DNA from 3 places in the Streptomyces sp. NPDC048718 genome. Region 1 is predicted to be linked to each of the others. Evidence: riboswitches for the same ligand, from Rfam matches in the RefSeq annotation. Region 1 holds a riboswitch; each other region holds the start of a gene.
What was found. Region 1 has a riboswitch for thiamine pyrophosphate ahead of thiO (glycine oxidase ThiO). Riboswitches for the same ligand answer to the same signal wherever they lie in the genome.
Positions count from the first base shown of each region.

Region 2: linked by a shared signal. The riboswitch ahead of thiC (phosphomethylpyrimidine synthase ThiC) and the one ahead of thiO (glycine oxidase ThiO) in region 1 are both predicted to bind thiamine pyrophosphate.
Region 3: linked by a shared signal. The riboswitch ahead of ACGFRB_RS10410 (thiamine ABC transporter substrate binding subunit) and the one ahead of thiO (glycine oxidase ThiO) in region 1 are both predicted to bind thiamine pyrophosphate.

Region 1 covers NZ_JBICVG010000003.1:423,753-427,005, forward strand. Annotated here, with positions in the region: gene ACGFRB_RS07535 (thiazole synthase) at 1-37, opposite strand, end outside; gene thiS (sulfur carrier protein ThiS) at 43-243, opposite strand; gene thiO (glycine oxidase ThiO) at 360-1,544, opposite strand; TPP riboswitch at 1,542-1,654, opposite strand; gene ACGFRB_RS07550 (NAD(P)/FAD-dependent oxidoreductase) at 1,757-3,082, shown strand; gene ACGFRB_RS07555 (Rv2175c family DNA-binding protein) at 3,126-3,253, shown strand, end outside.
Region 2 covers NZ_JBICVG010000010.1:110,480-113,732, reverse strand. Annotated here, with positions in the region: gene thiC (phosphomethylpyrimidine synthase ThiC) at 1-1,643, opposite strand, end outside; TPP riboswitch at 1,638-1,753, opposite strand; gene ACGFRB_RS20500 (YibE/F family protein) at 1,825-3,192, shown strand; gene ACGFRB_RS20495 (SsgA family sporulation/cell division regulator) at 3,212-3,253, opposite strand, start outside.
Region 3 covers NZ_JBICVG010000004.1:486,591-489,843, forward strand. Annotated here, with positions in the region: gene ACGFRB_RS10400 (phosphatidate cytidylyltransferase) at 1-29, shown strand, start outside; gene rlmN (23S rRNA (adenine(2503)-C(2))-methyltransferase RlmN) at 139-1,251, shown strand; TPP riboswitch at 1,572-1,693, shown strand; gene ACGFRB_RS10410 (thiamine ABC transporter substrate binding subunit) at 1,786-2,883, shown strand; gene ACGFRB_RS10415 (ABC transporter permease) at 2,994-3,253, shown strand, end outside.

The DNA.
Region 1 (3,253 bases):
ACTCCCTGCCGCCGAGCGGGAACACGTCGTCGGACATCGCGCTCAGCCTCCCTGGACCGCGGTGAGGATCTCGACCCGGTCGCCCTCGCCGAGCCGGGTCGCCGCCCACTCGCCGCGCGGGACGACGGTCTCGTTGACGGCGGCGGCCACGCCGGAGGGGGCCGGGGTGAACTCGGCGACCAGCTCCGCGAGGGCCGTCGGCCCGGTCAGCGTCCGGGCCCGGCCGTTGACCGTCACGGCCACGGGCGCGGGCGGGGTCGTGGCCGCGGACCCGGTCGCGGTCACCGGGGCGTCGGCAGCCGTGCCGATGCCGATGCCGGTACCGCTGTCCGTACCGCTGTCGGTGTCGGTGTCGGTGTTCATGCGTACTCCAGGGAGGTGGGCGCGAAACGGCGGGCGGTGAACGGGCGCGCTTCCTCGGGCAGCGAGCCGCTGGTCAGCGCCTCGGCCAGGGCGTCGCCGGTGACGGGGGCGAGCAGCACCCCGTTGCGGTGGTGCCCGGTCGCCAGATGCAGTCCGGCGAGCGCGCTCGGGCCGAGCAGCGGCGCGTTGTCGGGGGAGCCGGGCCGCAGCCCGGCGCGGGTCTCGGTGAGCGGCAGCTCGGTGATGCCGGGCACCAGTTCATGGGCGTCGCGCAGCAGCTCGTACACCCCGCCGGCGGTCACCGTGGTGTCGAAGCCCTGCTCCTCGGTGGTGGCGCCGACGACCAGCTCGCCGTTCTCGCGCGGCACGAGATAGACCTGGCCGCCGCGGACCATCGCGCGCACGGTCCGGGACAGGAACGGCGCGTACGCGGGCGGTACCCGCAGCCGCACCACCTGCCCCTTCACCGGCCGGACCGGGGGCACCGCGTGCGCCGGCACGCCGTCGAGCCGGCCGCTCAGCGAGCCCCCGGCGAGCACCACCTGCCCGGCCGCCGGCGCGGTGCCGTCGGCGAGGACCGCGCCCGCGGCCCGGTCCCGTACCACCGTGAGCCGCTCGGCCCGCGCCCGGTGGAACACCACCCCGGCCCGCTCGCACGCCACCAGCAGCGCGTCCGTGAGCCGCCGCGGATCGACCTGGTGGTCCCCGTCCACTCGCAGCCCGCCGCGCACCCCCGGGGCCAGCATCGGTTCGAGCCGCCGGCATTCGCGGCCGCTCAGCCACTGCGAGACGAGCCCGCAGCGGTTGTGGAGCGCGTGCAGTTCGCGCAAGTGCGCCCGGTCGTCGGCGTCGAGCGCGACGGCGAGGGTGCCGCAGGCGCGGTAGCCGACGTCCAGACCGCCGGTGGCGTCGGCGAGTTCGGCGACGAACTCGGGATAGCGGCGCGCCGAGGCGAGGTTGAGGCCGAGCAGGGTCTCCTCGCCGTAGTGGAGTTCGGTGACGGCGGCGAGCATGCCGGCCGCCACCCGGGCGGCCCCGCCGCCCGGTTCGGGATCGGCCACGGCGGTGCGCAGCCCGCGCTGCGCGGCCCGCCAGGCCGTGACCAGGCCGATGATTCCGCCCCCGATGACGAGGACGTCGACCGCGGCGTCGACCGCGGCCGTGCCGGAAGTACGCGACATGGGCGTCCAGCCCCTCCCTTCGCCGGCATGACCCGGATCAGGTTCGTACGGTCGGAGGCCGGTCAGCCTCCCTCTCAGCCCGGTGCGTCCGGGCTCCCGCGAGTGCTCTACGTCCGCCACACTAGCCCTCGTCCGGGGCGCGCCACAGGGCGCCTCCGGCCACCCGGCGAACTGACGGTGTGTCAGGTGGGTCCGGTGCGTAGGGTGGCCGGGTGAGCGAGCAGAAGCAGGTACCCCACCACGTCGTGATCGCCGGTGCCGGAATGGCGGGCGTCCAGACCGCCGTCGCCCTGCGCGAACAGGGTTTCACCGGCCCCGTCACCCTCATCGGCGCCGAGCCGCACCAGCCCTACGACCGGCCCCCGCTGTCCAAGGCCGTGCTCCTCGGCAAGGCCGAGGGCTCCGCCTTCGACATCGACTTCGACTCCCTCGGCGTCGAACTCCGCCTCGGCGTCGAGGTCACCGGACTGCGCCCGGCCGACCACGAGATCGACACCGAGGCCGGCCCCGTCCCGTACGGCACCCTCGTCGTCGCCACCGGCGCCCACCCGCTCACCCTGCCCGGCGGCGAGGGCGTCCCCGGCGTCCACCTGCTGCGCACCCTCGACGACGCGGGCCGCCTCGGCGCCGTCCTCAAGGACCGGCGCGACGTCGTCGTGGTCGGGGCCGGCTGGATCGGCGCCGAGTTCGCCACCGCCGCGCGCGAGGCCGGCTGCGCCGTCACCGTCGTCGAGGCCGCCGACCGGCCGCTGGCCGGCGCTCTGCCCGCCGAGGTCACCGTGCCCATGGCCCGCTGGTACGCCGAGAGCGGCGCCGAACTCCGGCTCAACGCGCGCGTGGAGCACATCGAGCCGGGCCGGGTCGTCCTCGCCGAGGGCGCCGGGCGATCCGGCGAGCGCACCGCCCTGCCTGCCGACGCCGTCGTCGTCGGCATCGGGGCCCGCCCCGCCACCGGCTGGCTGGCCGGCTCCGGCGCCGCCCTCGACCCGGACGGCGCGATCACGGCCGACGACCGGCTGCGCACCTCGCTGCCCGACGTGTACGCGGTCGGCGACTGCGCGTCCTTCCCGTCCGCCCGCTACGGCACCCGGCTGCTCGTCCACCACTGGGACAACGCCCTCCAGGGCCCCCGTACCGTCGCCGCCGACATCGTCGCCGAGACCGCGCGCACGGCCGCCGCGAGCGTGGGCGCGGGGGAGGAGGCCGATTCGGAGGCGGGTGCGGATGCGGGGGCCGGGGCCGGGGTGCCGTCGCCCGCGCCGTACGACCCGGTGCCCTACTTCTGGTCCGAGCAGTTCGGCCGCTTCGTCCAGTACGCCGGCCATCACGCCGAGACCGACACCCTGCTGTGGCGCGGCGACCCGGCCGATCCGGCCTGGAGCGTGCTGTGGCTGCGCGACGGCGCCGTCCGGGCGCTGCTGGCCGTCGGCCGCCCGCGCGACCTCGCCCAGGGCCGCCGGCTGATCGAGAGCGGCGCCGAGGTCGACCCGGCGAAGGCCGCCGACCCGGCCGTCCCCCTGAAGGCGGCACTCCGGTAGGGCCCGACTACCGGCTGTCGGTCCGAGATGGCACGCTTGTCCTGTGACCGAGATTGACGCAAGAACCGATGCTCTCGTCCCCTCCTGGCTCTACCTCCCCGACATCGCGGAACTCCTCGACGTCCAGGTGACGCGAGTCCGGCAGCTGGTCAACGAGGGCCAGCTCATCGC
Region 2 (3,253 bases), on a different contig from region 1:
CAGAACTTCGGCCCGCACATCGAGCAGAAGTGCGCCGTCTTCGCGGGCTCCGCCGGCAGCGTCTCGTCGTGGAACTCCCGCGCCGTGTCCGGGTCGGGGGCCAGATTGAACTGGTCCTCCCAGCGGAACTCGAACCGCGCGTCCGACAGCGCGTCGTCCCACGCCTGCGCGCCGGGGTGCCCCTTCGCCAGATCCGCCGCGTGCGCGGCGATCTTGTAGGTGACGACGCCGGTCTTCACGTCGTCCCGGTTCGGCAGGCCCAGGTGCTCCTTGGGGGTGACGTAGCAGAGCATCGCCGTACCCCACCAGGCGATCATCGCCGCACCGATGCCCGAGGTGATGTGGTCATATGCCGGAGCGACATCGGTGGTGAGCGGGCCGAGCGTGTAGAACGGCGCCTCGTCGCAGATCTCCTGCTGGAGCTCCACGTTCTCGCGGATCTTGTGCATCGGGACGTGTCCCGGGCCCTCGATCATCGTCTGTACGTCGTGCCGCCGGGCGATCCGGTTCAGCTCGCCAAGCGTGCGCAGCTCCGCGAACTGCGCCTCGTCGTTGGCGTCGGCGATCGAGCCGGGCCGCAGGCCGTCGCCGAGCGAGTACGTGACGTCGTAGGCCGCCAGGATCTCGCAAAGCTCCTCGAAGTGCGTGTAGAGGAAGTTCTCCTGGTGGTGCGCCAGGCACCAGGCGGCCATGATCGAGCCGCCGCGCGAGACGATGCCGGTCTTGCGGCGCGCGGTCAGCGGCACGTACGGCAGCAGGACACCGGCGTGCACCGTCATGTAGTCGACGCCCTGCTCGGCCTGCTCGACGACGGTGTCCTTGTAGATCTCCCAGGTCAGTTCCTCGGCCCGGCCGTCGACCTTCTCCAGCGCCTGGTAGAGCGGCACCGTGCCGATCGGGACGGGGGAGTTGCGCAGCACCCACTCGCGGGTGGTGTGGATGTTGCGACCGGTGGACAGGTCCATGACCGTGTCGGCGCCCCAGCGCGTCGCCCAGGTCATCTTCTCGACCTCCTCCTCGATGGAGGAGGTGACCGCGGAGTTGCCGATGTTGGCGTTGACCTTCACCAGGAAACGCTTGCCGATGATCATCGGCTCGATCTCGGGGTGGTTGACGTTGGCCGGCAGAACGGCCCGGCCGGCCGCGAGTTCCTCCCGGACGACCTCGGAGGAGACGTTCTCCCGGAGGGCGACGAACTCCATCTCGGGCGTGATCTCGCCGCGCCGGGCGTACGCGAGCTGGGTCACCGCCCGCCCGGTCCGGCTCCGGCGCGGCAGCCGCGGACGGCCGGGGAACACCGCGTCGAGGTTCCTGAGCCCGCCGCGCGGCGAGGTGTGCTTGAGGCCGTCGTCCTCGGGGCGGACGGGCCGACCGGCATATGCCTCGGTGTCGCCCCGGCCGGTGATCCAGTTCTCCCGCAACGGCGGCAGACCGCGCCGGACATCGGTGTCGAAGGCGGGGTCGGTGTACGGGCCGGAGGTGTCGTACAGCGTGACGTCGGTGCCGTTGGTGAGGTGCACCTGGCGGACCGGCACCCGGATGTCGGGGCGGGAGCCCTCGACGTATCCCTTGTGCCAGCCCGGCGTGCGCTCCTGCCGCTCGTTCCGATCGGAGGCAGGGGTGTGCGCATCCTGAATGGTCATATGACCGAATCTCCCTACGCCGGCATTACCCGGTAACAGGTTCGGCGGTCGGCGCAGCGAATCGTCAGCGCCCTCTCAGCCCGGTGCTCCGAGCTCCCGCGTGTGCAAAGGCGTCACCACGCTAGCGCCATCTCTGGCGCGCTGAACAGTGGGCCTCGGACCCTGTTGGGATGATCGACCGGTGAACCCGACGCCCCACGCCCCCGATCCGCACGGCCCCTCACAGGGCCACAGCCACCACCACGGGCCGGCCGCGCCCGTCTCCCTGCACCTGAGAAGGGTCATCGCCGCGGTCCTCGTCCCCTTCGCCGCGGCCGTGGTCGTCGGCCTGGTGATGCTGTGGCCGGGCAGCGCCCCGGCGCACCATCGCACGGGGGTCGGCTTCGACCGGCAGACCGAGCAGGGCAGGGTCGTCTCCGTCGCGCACCTGGACTGCAAGGACGTGAACGCCGCCCAGGCACCGGGCGCCGGAGAGCCGGCCCCGGGGGACAGCGCGGCGACGAACGCCGCGGAGAAGCTGTGCGCGAAGGCCACGGTCGAGGTCACGACGGGTCCGCACAAGGGCCGCACCTTCACCGAGATCGTCCCGCCGGACGCGCCGCGCCAGCTCCGCCAGGGGCAGGGGGTGATCGTCGCGTACGCGCCGGACGCACCGCGCGAACTCCAGTATTCGGTCACCGATGTGAACCGGAAGGTGCCGCTCGCCGTGCTCGCCGGCATCTTCGCGCTGGTCGTCGTGCTCGTCGGCCGGATGCGTGGGGTGATGGCGCTGATCGCGCTCGTCGTGAGCTTCGCGCTGCTGACCCTGTTCATCCTGCCGGCGATCATCGAGGGGTCGAATCCGCTGGTGGTGGCCGTCGTGGGATCGAGCGCGATCATGCTGATCGCGCTCTATATGTGTCACGGTCTGTCGGCGCGCACCTCGGTGGCGGTGCTCGGCACGCTCGTCTCCCTGCTGCTGATCGGTCTGCTCGGCTCGTTCTTCATCGGCTGGGCCTCGCTGAGCGGCAACACGGACGACAACACCGGCCTCATCCACGGTCTCTATCCGGACATCGACATGTCGGGTCTGCTGCTCGCCGGCATCATCATCGGCTCGCTCGGCGTGCTCGACGATGTGACCGTCACCCAGACGTCGGCGGTCTGGGAGCTGCACCAGGCGGACCCGGCCATGGGACCGCGGGCGCTGTACCGGGCGGGCATCCGGATCGGCCGTGACCACATCGCCTCGGTGGTGAACACCCTGGTGCTCGCCTACGCGGGCGCGGCGCTGCCGCTGCTGCTGCTGTTCTCCATCGCCCAGAGCAGCGTGGGCACGGTGGCCAACAGCGAGCTGGTCGCTGAGGAGATCGTGCGGACCCTGGTCGGGTCGATCGGTCTGGTCGCGTCGGTCCCGGTCACCACCGCGCTCGCGGCGCTCGTGGTGTCGGCGGACCGGCCGGGCGCCGGGGACGCGCCGGCGGAACGGGAAGGGGGACAGCCGGTGGGACGACCGGCGGGGTGGAACGGTCGGAAAGGCGGCGGCGGTCGGCGGCGCCGGGCCAAGTGACACCACTCCGGGCGCGGGCTCAGCCCGCGTTCTCCTCGGCGAGAATCCGTCCGAGTGCCGC
Region 3 (3,253 bases), on a different contig from region 1:
TGCTCGCGCTCTTCGTGGGCACCGGCTGACGGACGACAGCGGTACGCTGGAAGGGCCTGTGGCGTGTCGCCGCGGGCCCTTCGTACTCCCCGCCACCGTGGGGACGTCGGACCTCGTCGTCTTGAGGAGACGCCCGCCGTGGCCCGTCCACTTCCCGGAGAACTGACCTTCACCGCCCCCCGCGGGGCCAAGCAGCCCCCGCGGCATCTCGCCGACCTGTCGCCCGCCGAGCGCAAGGAAGCGGTCGCCGCGATCGGCGAGAAGCCGTTCCGCGCCAAGCAGCTGTCCACCCACTACTTCGCCCGGTACGCGCACGACCCGGCCGAGTGGACCGACATCCCCGCCGCCTCCCGCGAGAAGCTGGCCGGGGAGCTGCTGCCCGACCTGATGTCGGTGGTCCGGCACGTCTCCTGCGACGACGACACCACCCGCAAGACCCTGTGGCGGCTGCACGACGGCACCCTCGTCGAGTCGGTCCTGATGCGCTACCCGGACCGGGTCACCATGTGCATCTCCTCGCAGGCCGGCTGCGGCATGAACTGCCCGTTCTGCGCCACCGGCCAGGCCGGACTCGACCGCAACCTGTCGACCGCGGAGATCGTCCACCAGATCGTCGACGGCATGCGCGCCCTGCGCGACGGCGAGGTCCCCGGCGGACCGGCCCGGCTGTCCAACATCGTCTTCATGGGCATGGGCGAGCCGCTCGCCAACTACAAGCGGGTCGTCGGCGCCATCCGCCGGCTCACCGATCCCGAGCCCGACGGCCTCGGCCTGTCGCAGCGCGGCATCACCGTCTCCACCGTCGGTCTCGTCCCGGCGATGCACCGCTTCGCCGACGAGGGCTTCAAGTGCCGCCTCGCGGTGTCGCTGCACGCGCCCGACGACGAGCTGCGCGACACCCTGGTCCCCGTCAACACCCGCTGGAAGGTCCGCGAGGTCCTCGACGCGGCCTGGGAGTACGCGGAGAAGTCCGGCCGCCGGATCTCCATCGAGTACGCGCTGATCCGCGACATCAACGACCAGGCGTGGCGCGGCGACCTGCTGGGCCGGCTGCTCAAGGGCAAGCGGGTGCACGTCAACCTCATCCCGCTGAACCCGACGCCCGGCTCGAAGTGGACCGCGTCCCGCCCCGAGGACGAGAGGGCCTTCGTCGAGGCCATCGCCGCCCACGGCGTGCCGGTCACCGTCCGCGACACCCGCGGCCAGGAGATCGACGGCGCCTGCGGACAGCTCGCCGCCTCCGAGCGCTGAGCCCGGGCCCCGGCCGCCAGGGTCCCGGCCGGTCCCGGCTGGGTCCCGGCCCGGATTCCGGCTCGGGTTCGGGCCCGGGTTCGGGCCCGGGTTCCCGCCCCGGCGGGGACCGCGCCTAGGGCGTGTGTCGAAAGTAGCTCCGTCCGCCCGGAGGGCGGGGTCTGCGGCGTCTGGTGCGTGCGATCGCAAGGCGGAGGATCATCCTCGTACTGGGCGTACTTGGATGACTCCGACAACGCAGCGAGCGTGCGTGCCAGGCGTCGTGGGCCAGGAGGGACTTTCGAAACACGCCCTAGTACGCTGGGTTCGAACACATCTGCATATTCCGACAGGGGAGCGCCACAGCGCTGAGAGTGCGGTGACCGGCCGTCGGCCGGGGGACCGCAGACCCTCTGAACCTCGCCCAGGTCATTCTGGGTAGGAAGTTCGGACGAGACTCGAGCTGTTGCGCCCTGCCCGCGCCCGGATCCCCGGAGCGGGCAGGGCCGCGTCTCTTCCTGGTCACACCCAGGAGGAAAACCAGTGCACACCAAGATGAGCAGCGGGAAGCTGGCCGCCGTCGCGCTCGTGAGCGCGCTCGGGGTCACCACCCTCGCCGCGTGCGGCGGGAACACCGCCGCGGACGGGTCCGGTACGGGCGGGAAGACGGCCGGCAAGACCGTCACGCTCGTCAGTCACGACTCCTTCAGCGCCTCCAAGGAGGTGCTCGCCGCGTTCACGAAGCAGACCGGCTACACGGTCAAGGTCCTCAAGAGCGGCGACGCCGGCGCGGCCGTCAACAAGGAGATCCTCACCAAGGGCTCCCCGCAGGGCGACGTCTTCTTCGGCGTCGACAACACCCTGCTGTCCCGCGCCCTCGACAACGGCATCTTCACCCCGTACGAGGCCAAGGGCCTGGACCGGATCCCCGGCGCGCTCCAGCTCGACAAGGCGGAGCACCGGGTCACCCCGATCGACACCGGCGACGTCTGCGTCAACTACGACAAGGCGTACTTCGAGGGCCGAAAGCTCGCGCCGCCGAAGACCTTCGACGACCTGGCGAAGCCCGCGTACAAGGACCTGCTCGTCATCGAGAACCCCGAGCGGTCCTCCCCGGGCCTCGGCTTCTTGCTCGGCACCGCCGCCCGCTACGGCGACGACGGCTGGGCCGACTACTGGAAGAAGCTCAAGGCCAACGGCGTGAAGACGGTCGACAGCTGGGAGCTCGCCTACAACCAGGAGTTCTCCGGCTCCGCCGGCGGCAAGAAGGCCAAGGGCGACCGACCGCTCGTCGTCTCCTACGCCTCCTCCCCGCCGGTCGAGGTGCTGTACGCCGACCCGCGGCCGAAGACCGCGCCGACCGGGGTGTCCACCGGCACCTGCTTCCGGCAGACCGAGTTCGCGGGGCTGCTCCAGGGGGCGCGCAACCCTGAGGGCGGCAAGGCGCTCCTGGACTTCCTGATCTCGAAGAAGTTCCAGGACGACATGCCGCTCCAGATGTTCGTCAACCCCGTCGCCAAGGACGCGACGCTGCCCGCCCTGTTCACCGAGCACGGCGCGGTCGTCGACAAGCCGGAGACGATGGACCCGAAGAAGATCGCCGACCATCGCGACCCGTGGATTCAGCAGTGGACCTCGCTCGTCCTGAAGTAACCCCGAAGAGCCCAAAGGGCCCGGAGACATCCGGGGCGTCCGAGGCTCCCCTCACCCCCACCGCCCCGGCGCCCCCGGGGCGCGGGGGCAACGCGGCGCGGCTCGGGCTGATGCTGCTGCCCGTCGCGTTCTTCGCGCTGTTCTTCGCCTGGCCCGTCGCCTCCATCGTGGGGCGCGGGCTCCGGCCGGACGGCGCGTGGGCGTTCGGCGGGTTCGGCGAGACGCTGACCCGGCCCGAGATCCTCGACGTGCTGTGGTTCACGCTGTGGCAGGCCGTCGCCTCGACAGCGCTCACCCTGCTCGTCGCGCTGCCCGGCGCGTATGTGTTCGCACGGCTCGAATTCCCCGGCAAGCGGCTTTTGCGCGCCGT